2 regions of the Anaerosalibacter massiliensis genome follow, and region 2 is predicted to be linked to the other one. Evidence: a T-box and tRNA genes for the amino acid it is inferred to sense, from the RefSeq annotation. Region 2 holds a T-box; the other holds one or more tRNA genes.

Region 1 (8,497 bases), on a different contig from region 2:
CAAATATTAAAAATATGGATGTAGAAGTTAAAGAAATAGATAAGGATTTAAAAAATTTACTTTTAGGTATTCCCAATATTCCGCATGATGATGTACCAGAAGGGAAAACAGATGAAGATAATGTAGAAATTAGGAAATGGGGAGAACCTACAAAATTTTCCTTTGAACCAAAAGCCCATTGGGATTTAGGAATTGAATTAAATATACTTGATTTTGAAAGGGCTTCTAAAATAACAGGTGCAAGATTTAGTATATTTAGAAACAAAGGAGCATTGCTTCAGAGAGCATTAATTAATTTCATGTTAGATCTTCATACAATTGATCAAGATTATATGGAAATGTTGACTCCATTTATGGTAAATAGAAACAGTATGACTGGTACAGGACAATTGCCTAAATTTGAAGAAGATGCTTTTTCAGTTCCAAGTAAAGATTATTTCTTAGTACCTACAGCAGAAGTTCCAGTTACAAATTTGCATAGAAATGAAATACTAAATGAAGATGAATTACCTATTTATTATACAGCATATACACCTTGTTTTAGACAGGAAGCAGGTTCAGCTGGAAGAGATACAAGAGGGCTTATAAGAAATCACCAATTTGATAAAGTAGAATTAGTTAAATTTGTAAAACCTGAAGGATCTTATGATGAACTTGAAAAACTTACAAATGATGCAGAAGAGGTTTTGAAAAAATTAGGGCTTCCTTACAGGGTTGTAAATCTCTGTACTGGAGATTTAGGTTTCTCATCAGCTAAAACTTATGATATAGAAGTATGGATGCCTAGCTATAATAGATATGTTGAAATATCTTCTTGTAGTAATTTTGAGGATTTTCAGGCTAGAAGGGCAAATATTAGATTTAGAAGAAAAGAAAACAAAAAAATAGAATATGCTCATACATTAAATGGTTCTGGTCTTGCTGTAGGAAGAACATTTGCAGCCTTAGTTGAGAATTATCAACAAGAGGATGGTTCAATACTTATTCCAGAAGTATTGAGACCATATATGAGAGGTATGGAAAGGATAACTAAATAATAAAACAACTAGTGACTGTCTTAAAATAATTTTAATTATTTTAGACAGTCATTTTTTATTAATAAAAATTTAGATTTAAAATATAATATAATAATATAGGATTTTGGAGGTTAATTATGTATAGTAAAAGGAAAATATCTAGTTTTTTAATAATTGTACTATCACTTTCTATAATATTATCTGGTTGCTTAGTATCTAATTCTACTCATGAAACGTTGATTACAAATGATTATAATGATTTGAAAATAGACAAATTAAATAATTATAAAATAGAGGTAGAATTTAATCCAAGGGAAAAAAATTACACAGGAAAGCAGGTGATTACATATGTAAACAATACAGATAGTAATTTAAAAGATATTTTTATACATCTTTATCCAAATGCTTTTAAATCAAAAGAAACTGCCCCATTTTTAGAGGATGATTTTGAAAAGATTTACAATGGAAAATATGAGCCTGGATTCATAGATTTAAATAAGGTTATGGTGAATAAAAAAGATGTAAATTATGAGATACAAGGACATGGAGATACTATTTTAAAGATAGAACCTAATTCAGCTTTAAAACCAAATGAAAAATTAGATATATATTTGGAGTATAAGGTCAAACTTCCTTCAGCACAAGATAGATTTGGCTATGGAGAAGATACATTTAATTTTGGAAATTGGTACCCTATAGTATCTGTATATGATGAAAACGGATGGAATACAGATCCTTATTATAATATTGGAGATCCTTTTTATAGTGATATAAGTAATTATGAGGTAAGAATAACAGTACCTAGAAATATAATAGTAGCTTCTAGTGGAAATATATTAGATGAAAAAATCAAAGGGAATAAAAAGACATATAATATTGAAGGGAAACTTATAAGGGATTTTGCTTGGATAGCTAGTGAATATTTTACAGTAGAAGAAAGAGAAGTTGAAGGGATAAAAATAAAAAATTATTTTTTAGAGGGAGATTCAGATATTAAAAAGTTTGTAGGAGATGTTTCGGAAAATTCTATTAGAACTTTTAATAAATTGTTTGGAAAATATCCTTATGGAAATTATTCTGTAGTAGCTACAGATTTTAGTGGAGGTATGGAATATCCAGGTTTGGTTTTTATAGGGAGAGAGTATTATAATGAGTTTGAAAAGGATTTTTTAGAAAAGGTAATAGCTCATGAAACAGGTCATCAGTGGTGGTATGGAGTAGTAGGGAACAATCAGGTAGAAGAAGCATGGCTAGATGAATCCTTAACAACTTATTCTGAAATAGTATATTTAGATGAAATATATGGTGAAGAAATGGGGAAAGAACATTATGAAGATATGAAAAACTATTATGATTATATGCAAGAATCCTACAAATTTGAAGAAGTAGTTGTTAAATCCTTAGAAGATTTTAATAATTGGAATGACTATGGAGCATTAGTTTATTATAGGGGTGCTATGTTTTTAGATGAAATAAAAAAAGACTTTGGCAAAGAAACACTATATGATATACTGGATAAGTATTATAATAAACATAAATTTTACAATGCTAAAACTGAAGATTTTATAAAGGTTTGTGAAGAGGTAACAGGCACTAGTTTTGAAAAGAGAGTATATAAATGGCTTTATAAAAGGGAATAGCATATCTAATTTTAAAATAAAGGTGATATTATGAAAATTAAATTTAAAAGGCAAGCATTTTTTTTATTAGTATTTATTTTTCTAATTAATTCAATATCTTTTGCTGGAAAAATAGGTATTGAAGAAGGAGTTTCAGCATATTTATTAGCAGATTTTGAAGAAGGCAGAATACTGGAAGAATACAATATAGATACCCCACTAGAGATAGCTAGTATTACAAAGCTTATGACCTATACTGTAGTAATGGATGAAATAAGAAATAGAAATATATCTATGAAAGATGAAATAACTATAGATAAGGAAGTGGCAAGTATCAAAGGTTCGACTTTTGAGTTAGAAGAAGGAGAAAAATTTTCAGTAGAAACTTTACTTCAAAGTACGTTGATAGTTTCTGCTAATGATTCTTGTGTAGCTTTAGCTAAGCATGTATCAGGAGATGTACCAAGCTTTGTAAAAAAGATGAATCAAAAAGCAAAAGAAATAGGATTAGAAAATGCAAAATTTTTAAACCCTAACGGTCTTCCTGAAAATAGTGGGCATAATACTATGAGTGTTAGAGATATTTTTGAACTTTCCAGATACATATTAAAAGAATATCCTCAAATACTTGAAATAACTAAAAAAGAAAAAATTGATATAGATGATAGTATAAGAGGAGAGGATTTTGTAAATAAAAATACAAATCCATTGTTGAAGGAAATACCTGAAGTAGATGGACTCAAAACAGGATTTACTGATGGAGCGGGTTACTGTCTGGTTTCTACAATTAATGTAAAAGGACAAGCTAAGGATGAAGATTCTAGACTTATTGGTATAGTAATGGGAACTAAAAGCGAAGAAGGCAGAAAAAACATGAGCAAATATTTATTAAATTATGGGCTTATAAATTACAAAAAAAATCTAGTATTATCTAAGGACTCTCCAGTAGATGTTATACATATTCCTAATGGAAATAGATTAGAAGTAGAAGTATTTCCTAAAGAAGATACATATGTATTAGAAAAAAAGAATGATAATACATTAAAAAAAGTAGTTATAGACAATGATATTAAATTACCTCTTAAAAAGGGAGATACTATAGGAAAAGTAATATTATATAGTGAAAATAGTGATAAAGTATTGAAAGAAGTTGATTTGGTTTTAGGGAAGAATATAAGAGAGGCTAATTTTCTAATAAAAGCTTTCAGAAATATAAAAGGTTTTTTAGCATACATTTGGAATTCTGTTTTCTAACAGCAACACAAGGGGACGGTTCTTCTGTGTCCATTGACTTTTCAATAAAAATAGTGTAAAATATATGAGTACACAGTGTGCATCCGTAGCTCAGTAGGATAGAGCAGCGCCCTCCTAAGGCGTGTGTCGGGGGTTCGACTCCTCTCGGGTGCACCATTTTTGTAATTAAATATATAGGTGAAAAATATGGATGAAAAATATATGTCATTGGCTTTAAAAGAAGCTGAAAAAGCTTCTAATATTTTGGAAGTGCCTGTAGGAGCTATTATTGTTCATAAAAATGAAGTGATAGCTACTGGATATAATATGAGAGAAAGTTTAAAAGATCCCACAGCTCATGCAGAGATAATTGCTATAAAAAGAGCTAGTGAATATTTAAATGGTTGGAGACTTATAAATTGTACTATGTATGTAACATTAGAACCTTGTCCTATGTGTGCAGGAGCTATACTAAATTCTAGAATAGATAGATTAGTTATTGGAACAAAAGATTATAAGATGGGATGTTGTGGTACTGTAATTGATTTACTTCACAATTCTAATTTTAATCACAAGGTAGATACTACTTTTGGAGTATTGGAAGATGAGTGTAAAATAATTTTAAAAGATTTTTTTAAAAAACTAAGGAAAAAATGAATATGGAGAGGTGACCGAGAGGTTGAAGGTGGTGGTCTCGAAAACCATTGTACAGTTTTACTGTACCGAGGGTTCAAATCCCTCTCTCTCCGCCAATAGTATATAAATTTAAAAAGCTCAAATTGAATTAATTTGAGCTTTTTAAAATTCTTAAATAATAATAAGCTTCTCTTAAAACATGATCAGCTAATAGAGGTATTATTATAGACCTTATATTGCAATTCAATAAACCTTCTGTAGCTTCTGATTTAAAATCTTTAATTTTCTCAGTAGCTTCTAAACTTTTTTCTGTAATTTCTTCGGCAGGAGAGTTATTTTCCAAAGCTTCTTTAGCTTCTATTGTTAACTCTTCAAATAGTGCAGCAAATTCATTTGCAATATTTATTAAATTTCCTTCTGTAGGATCAAGTAATCCTCTTATAAACATAGAGTGTTCTTCCATTATTTCATTCCAAAATACTTCTTTTTTTAATATATTATTATCTAATATACTTTCATCTAAGCTTTGTAGTTTTTCAAGTATATTCAAATAAACTTCTGCCTCTTCAAAGGTATGTTCTAAAAGTAAAGGATAAAGAGTTATAAAAATTTTACAGTCTAAAACGCTGTCTGTTAAATCTCTTTGTAATTGAATTAAATTATCTACTAAATTTATAGCTTCCATATTTAAATTATAGACCTTTTCATAAAGCTCTGGAGAATAATTTTTATTATATTTAGGAACTAAATTCATCTCTAATTTTGTAATATCTGTATCTATACATACTCCAGTATAAAACTCTGTAAGTAATTCGGCATTTAAAGTGTATTGAGTTACTAATTCATTTGAAGATAGAACATCTTCTCCTATTTGTTTATTGGCTAAATAAACAATTTCTAACAAAAAACTTTCAAAATCTTTTTTTAAGTCATCAATATCTAGTATTAATCTACTATTTTTTATTGGTAATGAAGCTTCAATAAAAATAAGATGTTCTTTCATTATTCTTGCAAAAAACAAATTGTATTCTAAAGAAAGTTTAATATATTCCTCTTTAGACAACAAAAAGATCTCCTCCTTTAATAACATATTAATATTATTATATTAAGCTATTAAAAAAAGGTGATTTAGTGGATGTTAAATAACTAACAAAAATAACTCATCATTTAAAGTGTTAGACAATTATCAATAAATAAGTATAAACAAAGTGGCTATTTTTGAATATTTATAAACAAATACATGAGAATGAATACCTAAAGAGCAAGAAATGTATTGTTAATATTTAGATAATTCAGATAATTTCTTGACTTTTCCCAAAATTCGTACTATGATTTGCATAGAGAATATTAAAATTTTGTAACTTTTTAGCAAGGAGGTAGAAAAATGAGTCAGAACTCAAACAAAGTAAATTTAGGTAAAAGCCCTGAAAGCAGTGGTAGGGAAACTTTTGCAACAAGCTTTGGTATACTAGCAGCAGCTATAGGTTCAGCAGTAGGGCTAGGTAATATATGGAGATTTCCTTATATTACTGGGATGAATGGTGGAGGAGCATTTATTTTAGTTTATTTAATTTGTGTTGCAATAATAGGAATTCCATTGATGTTGTCCGAATTTGTAGTAGGCAGGGAGGGTAAAAAAGATGCTATAGGTTCTTTTAAAAAATTATCTCCCAATGGAAAATGGTATATCAGTGGTATATTAGGAGTTTTAGCAGCATTTATGATACTTTCTTTTTATGGAGTTATAGCAGGATGGTCCTTAGAGTATATAGGGAAATCTATTACTAATCAGTTTGCAGGTAAGACTGTCACACAAATTGAAACAATGTTTGTAGATTTTATAACTCATCCAGTAAAACCTGTAGTTTGTCAGTTAATATTCATGGCTATAACAGGATTTATAGTAGCTGCAGGTGTTCAGGGGGGAATAGAAAAGATTTCAAAAATATTAATACCCTTATTATTAGTTATAATAATTATATTAGATATTAGGGCTATTACCTTACCAGGAGGTAGTGCAGGATTAGAGTTTTTATTTAAGCCAGATTTTTCAAAGATTACTGGAGCTAGTATATTAGATGCATTAGGCCATTCGTTTTTCTCATTGAGTTTAGGAATGGGAATAATGATTACTTACGGTTCTTATATAGGCAAAGGTGAAAAATTAGGTAAAACATCTCTAAATGTAGCTATAGCTGATACTGTAATAGCATTATTAGTAGGAATAGCTATATTCCCAGCAGTATTTGCTTTTGATATTGCTCCAAATAGTGGTCCAGGGTTAGTATTTATTACACTTCCAAATGTATTTGCTAAGATGCCAGGAGGTCCTATATTTTCTTCAATGTTTTTCATATTGTTAGCTTTAGCAGCTCTTACAAGTACTATATCCTTATTGGAAGTAGTAACTGCTTATGTAATAGAGTGTTTTAATATGGAAAGGAAGAAGGCTTCTATCTTAAGTACTGTTTTAATATCTTTATTAGGAGTATTTGCGTCACTTTCTAATGGTCCTTTATCTGGGGAAGTATTTTTTGGCAGAAATTTATTTGACTTTTTAGATTATTTAACAGCAAATTATTTCTTAACTATTGCAGCCCTTATTAGCTGTATATTTGTAGGTTGGAAGTTTAACAAAAAGACTTTAGAAAATCAACTGACGAATGATGGCATTATAAAAGCAAGTTATATAGATGTATACTATTTTATTATAAAGTTTATTTGTCCCATTCTCATACTAATAGTATTTTTAGCTGGCATTGGAATAATATAAGAATCATAAAAAAGTATAGGGTTAGATTAAATCCTATACTTTTTTAATTTATTTATATATAGTGTTAAAAAGTAGTCAAATAATAAAAAAATAGGTTGTACAAATATTATTAAATTTTTCATAGACATATTAGTATTTATAGGATTGCCAATAAATAATTCATATAATTTATAAATCAAGAAGAATGTAATATTAAAGTATATTAACTTTAAGACAATCTCTATTAAAATATTATTAGTTTTTTCTATAAGATTCTTTATTATTCCATAGGGACCAAAAAATAATATATAAAATAGTATATTTCCTCTCATTCCTAATAGCACTGTAGATAAAATAGAAGAAGCAATATATATGTATAAACTATTTTTGGTACCAGTTAATATTAATCCAATAGGAATTATTAAGGCAGATAAAAAAAGCATTAACAATTTATTATAGGGTAAAATAGTACTTAAATAAATAAAAATGATACTTAATGCTGTAAGGAGGCCACCATATGCTATAGCCTTACTTTTATTATTTAAATACATGATATAAAGTCTCCCCCCATACACTCACATAGACAATCTAAACAATAAAGGGTTGCACAAATATTACATATATTATGATCTCTATTATTATAAGGTTTTCTGTAGTTATCATTTCTTCTAAATAGGGAATTGAAAGCATTATTATATTCTCTATTTCCAGGATTCATAGAACAAGCTGTTTCTAAATTACTATAGGCTGCATCATACCATCCTCTATTCTGGTTTAATATTCCCATTAAGAAATACCATTCTCCTGTTTTTTTATTTACCATATTTAATTTTCTTTCAGCTTCAGCTAAGTTTCCATTCTGAATATCAATTCTTGCACTATATAATAATTCTTCCTCTGAAAAATTATTATTTCTATTGCTCATAAGAAAATTATAGGCATCATTTATTTCTTTTAATTTCTCCTCAGCTAACTCTCTTAAAGGATTGTCTATGAATTTATCTGGGTGGTATTTTTTTACAAGTTTTTTATAAGCCTGTTTTATTTCACTTTCTGTTGCATTTTTATTTATTTCCAATATTTCGTAAGGATCTTTCATTTGTTTTCATCTCCTTAGTTTCAAACACTTTTTCTATCTGTGCTAGAAGTCCAAAATTAAAAACATTAAATAATATATCCCTATTTTTTTCTATAGGCAATTTTTCAAATGCTCTGCTACATTCTCTAGCATAGGAAGTTAA
Region 2 (9,795 bases):
TATAATATTCATCTGGCGGCACTCTGAAAAATCTAGAGTATCTATCTAAAAAATCCACTTGAGAAAAAGATATTATCTCATCTTTCAATTCCAAAACAATATCTTCACTATTATTTGCTGTTAAAAATAATATTTTAGATAATAATACTCCCTCTAATATCATCTTTATATTACCTGTAGTATATAATATATTTTTCAATACTTCATTCTTAATAATCTCCCATTGGCTATTAGAAAATACTATAGGAGCCAATCTAATATAAAGGCTATAATCTATACCATTCAAATATATATCTGTATCAGATAATTCTATACTATTTAAGATAGATGGGTTTTCTCCATTTCTATAATAATACCAAAGTCTCATTTCTTCATGAAATCTTTTATAATCTACTTTAGTTCCTACTACTTTTTTTGATGGCATAAGACTTTTTATAGTTAAAACTGTTATTTCTGATATATATTTTTTTTCTTCATCTTCATCAATCATATTAAATATATTTAAAAGAAAGTTTATAACCTTCTTTTCTTCCATTCGTATTCTCCTTTACATTTTGTTAGGAGCTTCTATTCCTAATAACGAAAGCCCTGTATTTATTACTAATTTTGTGGCGTAGACTAAGTGAAGTCTTGATTTTCTTAGACTTTCTTCTTCATTAAGTATTGGACAATTGTGATAAAATCTATTGAATGACTTTGCAATTTCTGCTATATGTCTTGTTATGAAAGATGGTTCATTTTTTTCTGCACTATCTATTATTACATTAGGAAAATCATATAAAAGCCTTATAATATCTATTTCTTCATCCCTTTTTAATAATGAATAGTCAATTTCATCTTCTACCAAAAAATTTCCTTTTTCCAATAAGCTATTTGCCCTAGCATGGGCATATTGAACATAGGGACCTGTCTCCCCTTCAAAGCTTAAAGTTTTATCCCATGAGAAAGTATAATCTTTTATTCTACCATTAAATAATTCTTGAAATACAATAGCCCCTATACCTACCTGTTTTGCTACTTCTTCTTTATTTTCTAAATTTGGATTTCTTTCTTCTATAATATCTCTCGTTTTTTCTACTGCTTTCTTAAATACATCTTCTAAGAAGACTACTTTGCCTTTTCTAGTGGACAAAGTACCATCTTCTAAACTTACCATTCCAAAGGTTACATGTATACAATCATCTGCCCAATCATATCCCATTAAATCTATAATTTTCCTCCATTGTTTAAAATGAAGATTTTGCTCTGAACCTACTACATAAATATTTTTATAAAAATCATAATGTTCCTTTCTATAAATAGCTGCAGCTATATCTCTAGTTATATATAATGTAGAGCCATCACTTTTCCTTATTAAAGCTGGTGGCATATTAAAAGGTTCTAAATCTACTATATCAGCGCCTTGTGATTTAATTAAAAGACCTTTATCCTGAAGATCTTCAACTACTTTTGGCATTTTATCTGAATAGAAACTCTCTCCTGTAAAAGAATCAAATTCAATTCCTAACATATCATATACTTTATTGAATTCTCTTAAGCTTATATCTCTCATCCATTTCCATAGTTCAAATGCCTCTTCATCACCATCTTCTAATTTCTTAAACCATCTTCTAGCTTCATCATCAAGGTTAACTTCTTTCTCTGCTTCCTCATGAAATTTAACATATAATTTTAATAGTTCATTAATAGGATCTTTCTCTACAGTAGTCCTATCGCCCCATTTTTTATAAGCCACAATTAGTTTTCCAAATTGAGTTCCATAATCTCCTAAGTGATTTATGGCCACTGTATCATATCCTAAGAAACTATATATTCTATAAAGAGCATGACCTATAATTGTAGTCCTTATATGACCAATATGGAAAGGTTTAGCTATATTAGGTGATGAATATTCTACTATAACAGTTTTTTCTTTACCTATATCTGAAGAACCATAGTTTTCTTTTTTATTCTTTATTTCTTTAAGGACAGTTTCTGTAAAAATTGTCCTATCAATAAAAAAGTTTACATAAGGCCCTTTACTTTCTATCTTATCAAAATAATCATTTTCTCCTATCTTGCAAACTATATCCTCTGCAATAAGATTCGGTGCTTTCCTAAATACCTTAGCCAACTTGAAACATGGAAAAGCATAATCTCCCATTTCATAGGATGGAGGTACTTCAATTAGGGACATTATTTCTTTTCTGTCTAGATTATTATCTAATTCTGAAATTAATTTTGCTACTTCATTTTTAAAATTAATCATATTAAATCCTCCCTTCATATTTAAAAAACCTTCGTCTCTATATAGAGACGAAGGTTAACTCCGTGTTACCACTCTTATTGGCAAATTGCCCACTTGTTTTCATAACGCTATAAACGTATCATCCTACTCATTTCAGATGTATTCTCCAAGGTTCTTTTCAAATATAAATTTGTACTAAGCTCCCACCATCCCTAGTTCTCTTTAACAAAATTATATTCTACTCTCCTCTTCATAGAATTTTCCTTTATTAATTTGTTTAATTATTAATATATAATATAATACTTAAAATTTCAAGAAATCATTTTAATTCAACTACTGTTACTCCAGTACCACCTTCACCATAATTACCTAATCTATATGATTTTACATGTCTATGACTTTTTAAAAGACTAGATATTCCCTCTCTTAAGACTCCTGTACCTTTCCCATGTATTATTATTACTTCTTTTAGACCAGCTATATACGCATCATCTAAATATTTATCCATATCCAAAAGAGCCTCATCTAGTCTTTCTCCCCTTAAATCCAATTCTTTACTAACAGTTCTTGCTTTAGATTTAATTATATTTTTTGCACTGATTTGAGATTGATCCACTTTCTTATGTTTAGCTCTTTTCAATGTAGATATATGAACATTTACTTTCATTATTCCCACCTGAATATTTACATTTCCATTTTCATCTGGAGTAGATAATACTGTTCCCTGTTGTTCTAAAGATAAAACTTCTACTGTTTCTCCAATTTTTAAATTTTTAGGTGGTTTATTACTTTTCACATTTAATACACTACTGGACAAATCTCCCTCTACATCTCCTAAACTTTCTTTCAATTTATTTTGTGCTTCTTGTATTTTTCTATTCTTTTCTTTTTCTATATCTGATGAAATTTTTCTCAAATCCGATACAATGGTATCAGATTCTTCTTTTGCACTTTTTAAAATGCCCCTTGCTTCTTCTTTTGCATTTCTAATTATCTTTTCTCTTCTTTCAGATATCTTTTCTTTTTCCCTATCTGATTCTTCTCTTAATCTTTTTATCTCCTGCTTTAATCTTTCAGTTTCCATCTTATTGGCTTCTACTATTTTTCTATCCTCTTCTATAGTTTGAAGCACATCTTCAAATTCTACATTTTCTTTTGATATAAGGGTTCTAGCATGATCTATTATATAATTATCTAAACCAAGACGTTTAGATATTTCAAAAGCGTTAGACTTTCCAGGAACTCCAATTGAAAGTCTATAGGTTGGACTTAGCGTTTCTAGGTCAAATTCAACAGAAGCATTTTTTACTCCTTCTTTAGTAAGTGCATAAATTTTAAGTTCACTATAATGGGTAGTAGCTATAGTTCTTATATTCATTCCATGTAAATAGTCTAAAATAGACATCGCTAAAGCTGCTCCTTCTGTTGGATCTGTTCCTGCACCTAATTCGTCAAATAACACCAGACTATTATCATTAATATTTTCTAGTATATTAATTATATTAGTCATATGAGAAGAAAATGTGCTTAAACTTTGTTCAATGCTCTGTTCATCACCTATATCAGAAAAAACATGATTGAATATAGCTATTTCCGAATTATAGTCAGCAGGTATATGAAGACCTGATTGAGCCATTAGAGTTAATAAACCTGTAGTTTTTAAAGTTACAGTCTTACCTCCAGTATTAGGACCAGTAATAACTAGAGTATTAAAATCCTTTCCAATATATATATCTATAGGAACTACTTCTTCTACTTTTAAAAGAGGATGTCTTCCCTTTTTTATATTTATATAACCATCTTTATTTAACATAGGTTCTGAAGCTTTCATATCTAGAGCTAATTTTCCCTTTGAAAATATAAAATCTACTTTTTCTAATATCTTTTGATTTTGTCTAATACTTTGACTTTCTTCTGCTACAAGCTCTGTTAATTTTAGAAGTATTTTTTCTATTTCCTTTTTCTCTTTTATCTGCAACTCTTTTAACTCATTGTTCAATTCTACAACCGCTATAGGTTCTATAAATAATGTAGCTCCACTAGAAGATTGGTCATGTACTAGTCCTGGAAATTTAGCCCTGTACTCTTGTTTTACAGGCACCACATATCGTCCATCTCTAATGGTTACAATAGCATCCTGCAAATATTTTTTGTGGGTTGAAGAATTAACTATAGAATTTAATTTATTCCTTATAGATCCATTTTTTACATTTATCTGCCTTCTAATATTTTTAAGATTGGCACTAGCATTATCAGAAATTTCTTCTTCACTTATTATGGCATTGTTTATACTATCTTCTATCCTTTTAAACATTCTTAATGAATCTATAAGTCCCTCTAAAATTGGATAATTAGAATCCTTATCTTCTCTAGTTTTCTTTATATAGTTCTTAAGATTTCTAGATACCCTTAAAGAATCTGAAACTTTTAATAAACTTCCCGGGCTAAGAGAGCCACCCATTTCTGCTCTTTTAATTTCTACCATTAAATCTTTTATTCCATATAGTGGAGGTTCTCCTTTTTTTATAAGAAGAGCTACAGCTTCACTAGTTTCTCTTTGCATATATTTTACTTCTTCAATATCAGTAGAAGGTCTTAGGTTTTCTACCATATTTCTTCCTAAATGTGATTCTGTTTTATCTTTTAATTTATCAATTATCTTATAGTATTCTAATACTTTCAGCGTTCGTTCATTCATAAAATTTATCACCTCAAAACTTAGAAGTTTGTATAAAAATTATAAAACTCCTCTAAAATAATGACCTCTAGTTATTCCAGTTCTTTCTTTATAAGAATTTACTACTTCCTTTATTTCTTCCCTATCTACCATTCCATTTTTATAGTCATAAAAAGCTTTTTGAATAATATCAATTCCCTTTTCTTCAAAAGAAAAATCTAATCTTATCATATCTACACCACTATTGTAAATAGACTCTATTTCTTCTAGTACCATAATAGGAACAGTATTGTACAAAGTAGTCGTCTCATTCTCTCTTAAAAATGGAAATATCTTGTTTTTTCTATCCTTCAATCCATATCCCTTTCTGAAGGAACATTTGTTGCAATTTAAACTATTATCACAACCTTTTACTAATGACATAGGACAATATTTAAGAACCATAATAGGTAAATATCCATATCCAATAGTTTCATAGCTTATGTTCCCTTTTCTACATACCTCTTCTATCTGATTTAGATTTAATTCAGGAGACAATGAAATACTATTCAGTCCTATTTCACATAAAAACTTTGAAGCAAAGCTATTAAATATGTTTAATCCTATATCTCCATGAATATTTAAATCAAATTTATCTTTTATAAATTGAAGAGTTCCTAAATTAGACACAGATACTCCATCTATATAATCTATAACTAATTCCAGTTTATTTTCCAAATCCTTTAATTCTTTCATACCAAGTATTTTGCCAGTAGATATATATACTTCTTTCCCTTTTTTATTTGCTTCCTTAACAGAATTTAATATATCTTCATTGAAATCTAAATATACTCTATCTAATTTTTCTAAATCTAAAGATTCAAATTGTGAAATACTTTTCACTTTGATATTTAATTTCTTACTTATTTTCTCTTCTTCTTCCTTTTTATTCAATTTCAAAAATTCATCTATTCTTTCTTTAAATAAATAATCAGAAACCTTTTCTCTTTTGTTAATTTTCATTCTCTTTTCATTTAATAATCCTATTCCTTCTCGTCTTAAACTATTTAACTCACTTAAAGAAAGAAATGAGTTTTCACCTAATTCTATATCTAAATTGTTTATATAATAGGGCTCATCTGATAATTTATCTAATTGTTTTTTTACCCTTTCTTCTGTTAAAGAAACTTTTTTAGCCATTTCTACTGGATTCTTACCCTTTATTTCTATAATATGTTTTCCATCTTTTATAATAAGGACTGGTACCTTTCCTACAGATATATAGACTTCCATATCTATAGGAAATTTTATATTCTCTGCATTTTGAAAAGACTGTTTTGCTTTTTCTAATAAAAGACTGTTAGAAGTTCTATATACTGGCGAATTTATATTTACTCCCTTTACCTTATCAAGTTCTAATATATTTCCTTCTTTAGCTGAATTATTTATAACAAAACCTATATATTCTCCATTATCTGTAACAAGCTGGATTCCGTCTTTAGAATTAAGGTTTTCCTCCAATTTAATGTATATATAATTTCTGTCTACATTTATGACTTTGCCTATATACATTCCTCTATTATTTGGTTTATCTAAAGAAATGAAATTTGTTCCAAAATCTCCGAATAAATAGCCTTTTGTAAAACCTCTATTAAAAATTTCTTTAATTTCTTTTTTATCAACATTTGATATATTATGATTGCCTATATCTAAAGCCTTTCTATATTTATTTACTATAGTAGCTACATATTCTGGTTTTTTCATTCTACCTTCTATTTTTAGAGAAATAATACCACTTTCTATTACTTTATCTATATCGTCTATAGTATTTAAATCTTTTGGACTTAGAATATACTTTTTATCATAAGCTTCAAATCCATAATATTCATCTTCTAGATTCACAATAGAATATGGCATTCTACAAGGTTGAGCACATCTTCCTCTATTTCCACTTCTGCCTCCTATAATACTACTCATAAGACATTGACCAGAATAGCAAACACATAATGCTCCATGGATAAATGCTTCCAGTTCAATATTACTCCTATTCTTTATATATTTAATTTCTTCAATTGAAAGCTCCCTGGCCAAGACTACTCTCTTAAAACCCATATTTTCCAAAAAAAGAGCTCCATATAGATTATTTACAGTCATTTGAGTACTTCCATGAATCTCAAATTCAGGAAATATGCTTCTTATTAAAGAAGCTAATCCTATATCTTGAATAATTAAAGCATCTATATCTATTTCATATAATGATTTTATATAATGGACAATTTCCTCTATTTCATCATTTCTTAGTAAAGTATTGACAGTTACATATACCTTTACTCCTCTTAAATGAGCATATCTCACAGCTACTTTCAATTCTTCTAAATCAAAATTAGAAGCATATTGTCTTGCACTAAAAAGCTTTCCTCCTAAATAAACTGCCTCAGCACCATTTTGTACTGCAGCATAAAGTGATTCAATACTGCCTACAGGAGCTAATAATTCTACTTTTTCTTTCTCTTTTTCCACCTGTATTAAAATTCCTCCTTACTAAACATATTGCTATTTTTGTCAAGAGCCTTTACTGTTTCTTCTAATTCTTTTTTGGTATGGATTAGCTCCATTTGATTCCTATATAGTTTGTCTTGTAATTCTTTTATAGTTTTCTGATTTTGCTTTAATTCACTTTCCTTGAAATATATTGATTGTTCATATTTTTTAATAGATTTATTTATACTTTCATTATTTCTTTTAGTTTCTAATAATTCGCCTTTGCAAATATTGCATTCTTCTTCTAATTTTTTTATCTTTAATTTACTCTCTTCTAATTCTTTTATAAGACCTTCATAGTTTTCCATAGGTTCCTTAACTTCTTCTTTTAATTTTTCTAATTCTGCATAAGTTCTATAGTATTCATCAGCCATATTAAATGCTGCAAGAAGAGTCGCCATTAAATCATTAAGTTTCTCATTTTTAGAGCTTACTTCTTTTATTTTTTCATCTACGAAAGCAGCAATACCTTTTACATACTCTTCAGACTCATTTCCTAAAACTGTAAAGTTACGACCAACTATATTAACTTCTACTTTTCTCTTCTCTGTCATAACTTACCCTCTCCCTTTATTTAGTTCATATATAAGTATTCTCCCTAAATATTGTTTTCCCTTTATTTTAAAATTTAATTAAAGGAGTAGAACTATCTACCCCTTTAACTCCTAAGATTAGCTGCAAAACTTTTTTCTAATTCGTTAATTATATTGCTATGAACTCTAGACACTTCTTCATCTTTCAATGTTCTTTCATATGATCTATAAGTAATTGAATAAGCTACACTCTTTTTATCTTCTGGAATTTGTTCTCCTGTATAAATATCAAACAACTCAACTTTCTCTATTAGCCCTTCTCCATTTTCTAAAATCTTTTCTTCAATATCCTTAACTAATATATCTCTATCTAATACTATAGCTAAATCCCGAACAATAGCTGGATACTTAGGTAATGGATTATATTCTCTTTCTAAATTTGCAAATTCCATTATTGTATGGAAATCCATTTCTGCTATATATACTCTTTCTTTCATATGATAATTCTCTAAAACATCTGGATGAACCTCTCCAATAACTCCTAAAACTTTATCTTCATATATAATATTAGCTGTTCTACCAGGATGGAATGAAGGATGGTTTTCTTCTCTTAAATATTTACATTTTTGTATCCCTAATCTTTCAAGAAGTGTATCCACTACTCCCTTTATATAAAAATAATCTGAATCTCCATACATGCCAATAGACAATATCTTTCTTTCAATTGGCAGATTTTCAATTGGAATTTCTCTTGGTATAAATATATTACCTATTTCATAGATAAAACTTCTCTTAACTCCATAATTATAGTTTCTTGCTAAAACTTCCATCATATTTGGAATAAGAGTAGTTCTCATAACACTATAGTCTTCTCCTAAAGGATTCATTATTTTTACGTAATTTCTTTTAACACTATCTTCCCTTAGATTTATTTTATCATATACTTTAGGGCTTACAAATGAATAAGTAATTACCTCATTTACTCCCATACCCTTAAGTGCTGATTTAGCCTTATCCTCAATTATTTTATCATAAGGTTTTTCTCCTCTAACTAAAGCACCTACTAAAGGCTTATTTTCTATATTGTGGAATCCATATATTCTTCCAATTTCCTCAATTAAATCTACTTCTTCTTTTAAATCTAATCTAAAAGTAGGAACTAAAACCTCTAGACATTTCTCCTTTTTCTCTACCTTTAATTCTAACCTTTCCAGTATATCAATCATTTCACATTCATCTATATCAGTCCCTAATAATCCATTTACCTTCTCAGGTCTTAAATGAATATTTTTTTCCTCTGATTCTTCTATATAGTTATCTATATATCCACCAACTATTTTTCCTGCACCTATTTCTTCTATTAATTGACATACCCTATCACATGCAATTTCACATAAATTTGAATCTATTCCTTTTTCAAATCTTGTTGAAGCTTCAGTTCTAAGGTTTAATTCCTTCGATGTTAGTCTTACACTTTTGCTATTAAAATTAGCAGCTTCTATTAAGATAGTTTTTGTATCCTTTGTAACTTCTGAATCAAATCCTCCCATTACTCCTGCTATACCCACAGGCTTTTCACTATCTGCTATAACTAAATTAGAGTCATTCAGATTTCTTTCTACTTTATCGATAGTAGTTATTTTTTCTAAATCTACTGCCCTTCTTATAAAAATTTTCCTATCTTCTATTTTATCTAAATCAAAAGCATGGAGGGGTTCTCCAAATTCTAGCATTACATAATTAGTCACATCTACAATATTGTTTATAGGACGTACTCCAGCTTCCATAAGTCGGGTCTGTAACCATAGAGGTGAAGATTCTATTTTAACATCTTTTAT

Evidence for each region. A T-box is a leader RNA that pairs with one kind of tRNA and senses whether it is charged. The one in region 2 lies ahead of argS (arginine--tRNA ligase), so its partner is inferred to be a tRNA-Arg.
Region 1: it encodes a tRNA-Arg, which carries the amino acid that the T-box ahead of argS (arginine--tRNA ligase) is inferred to sense. The anticodon was not compared.

The regions. Positions count from the first base shown of each region.
Region 1 covers NZ_JANJZL010000005.1:145,306-153,802, reverse strand. Annotated here, with positions in the region: gene serS (serine--tRNA ligase) at 1-1,037, shown strand, start outside; gene NSA23_RS09505 (M1 family metallopeptidase) at 1,154-2,656, shown strand; gene NSA23_RS09500 (D-alanyl-D-alanine carboxypeptidase family protein) at 2,687-3,889, shown strand; tRNA gene NSA23_RS09495 (tRNA-Arg) at 3,969-4,045, shown strand; gene tadA (tRNA adenosine(34) deaminase TadA) at 4,076-4,525, shown strand; tRNA gene NSA23_RS09485 (tRNA-Ser) at 4,530-4,620, shown strand; gene NSA23_RS09480 (DUF2935 domain-containing protein) at 4,653-5,570, opposite strand; gene NSA23_RS09475 (sodium-dependent transporter) at 5,889-7,277, shown strand; gene NSA23_RS09470 (hypothetical protein) at 7,304-7,807, opposite strand; gene NSA23_RS16515 (J domain-containing protein) at 7,798-8,355, opposite strand; gene NSA23_RS09460 (DUF5685 family protein) at 8,321-8,497, opposite strand, start outside.
Region 2 covers NZ_JANJZL010000014.1:5,051-14,845, forward strand. Annotated here, with positions in the region: gene NSA23_RS14160 (hypothetical protein) at 1-535, opposite strand, end outside; gene argS (arginine--tRNA ligase) at 548-2,248, opposite strand; T-box leader at 2,289-2,490, opposite strand; gene NSA23_RS14170 (endonuclease MutS2) at 2,547-4,925, opposite strand; gene NSA23_RS14175 (U32 family peptidase) at 4,965-7,403, opposite strand; gene NSA23_RS14180 (cell division protein ZapA) at 7,409-7,978, opposite strand; gene pheT (phenylalanine--tRNA ligase subunit beta) at 8,083-9,795, opposite strand, start outside.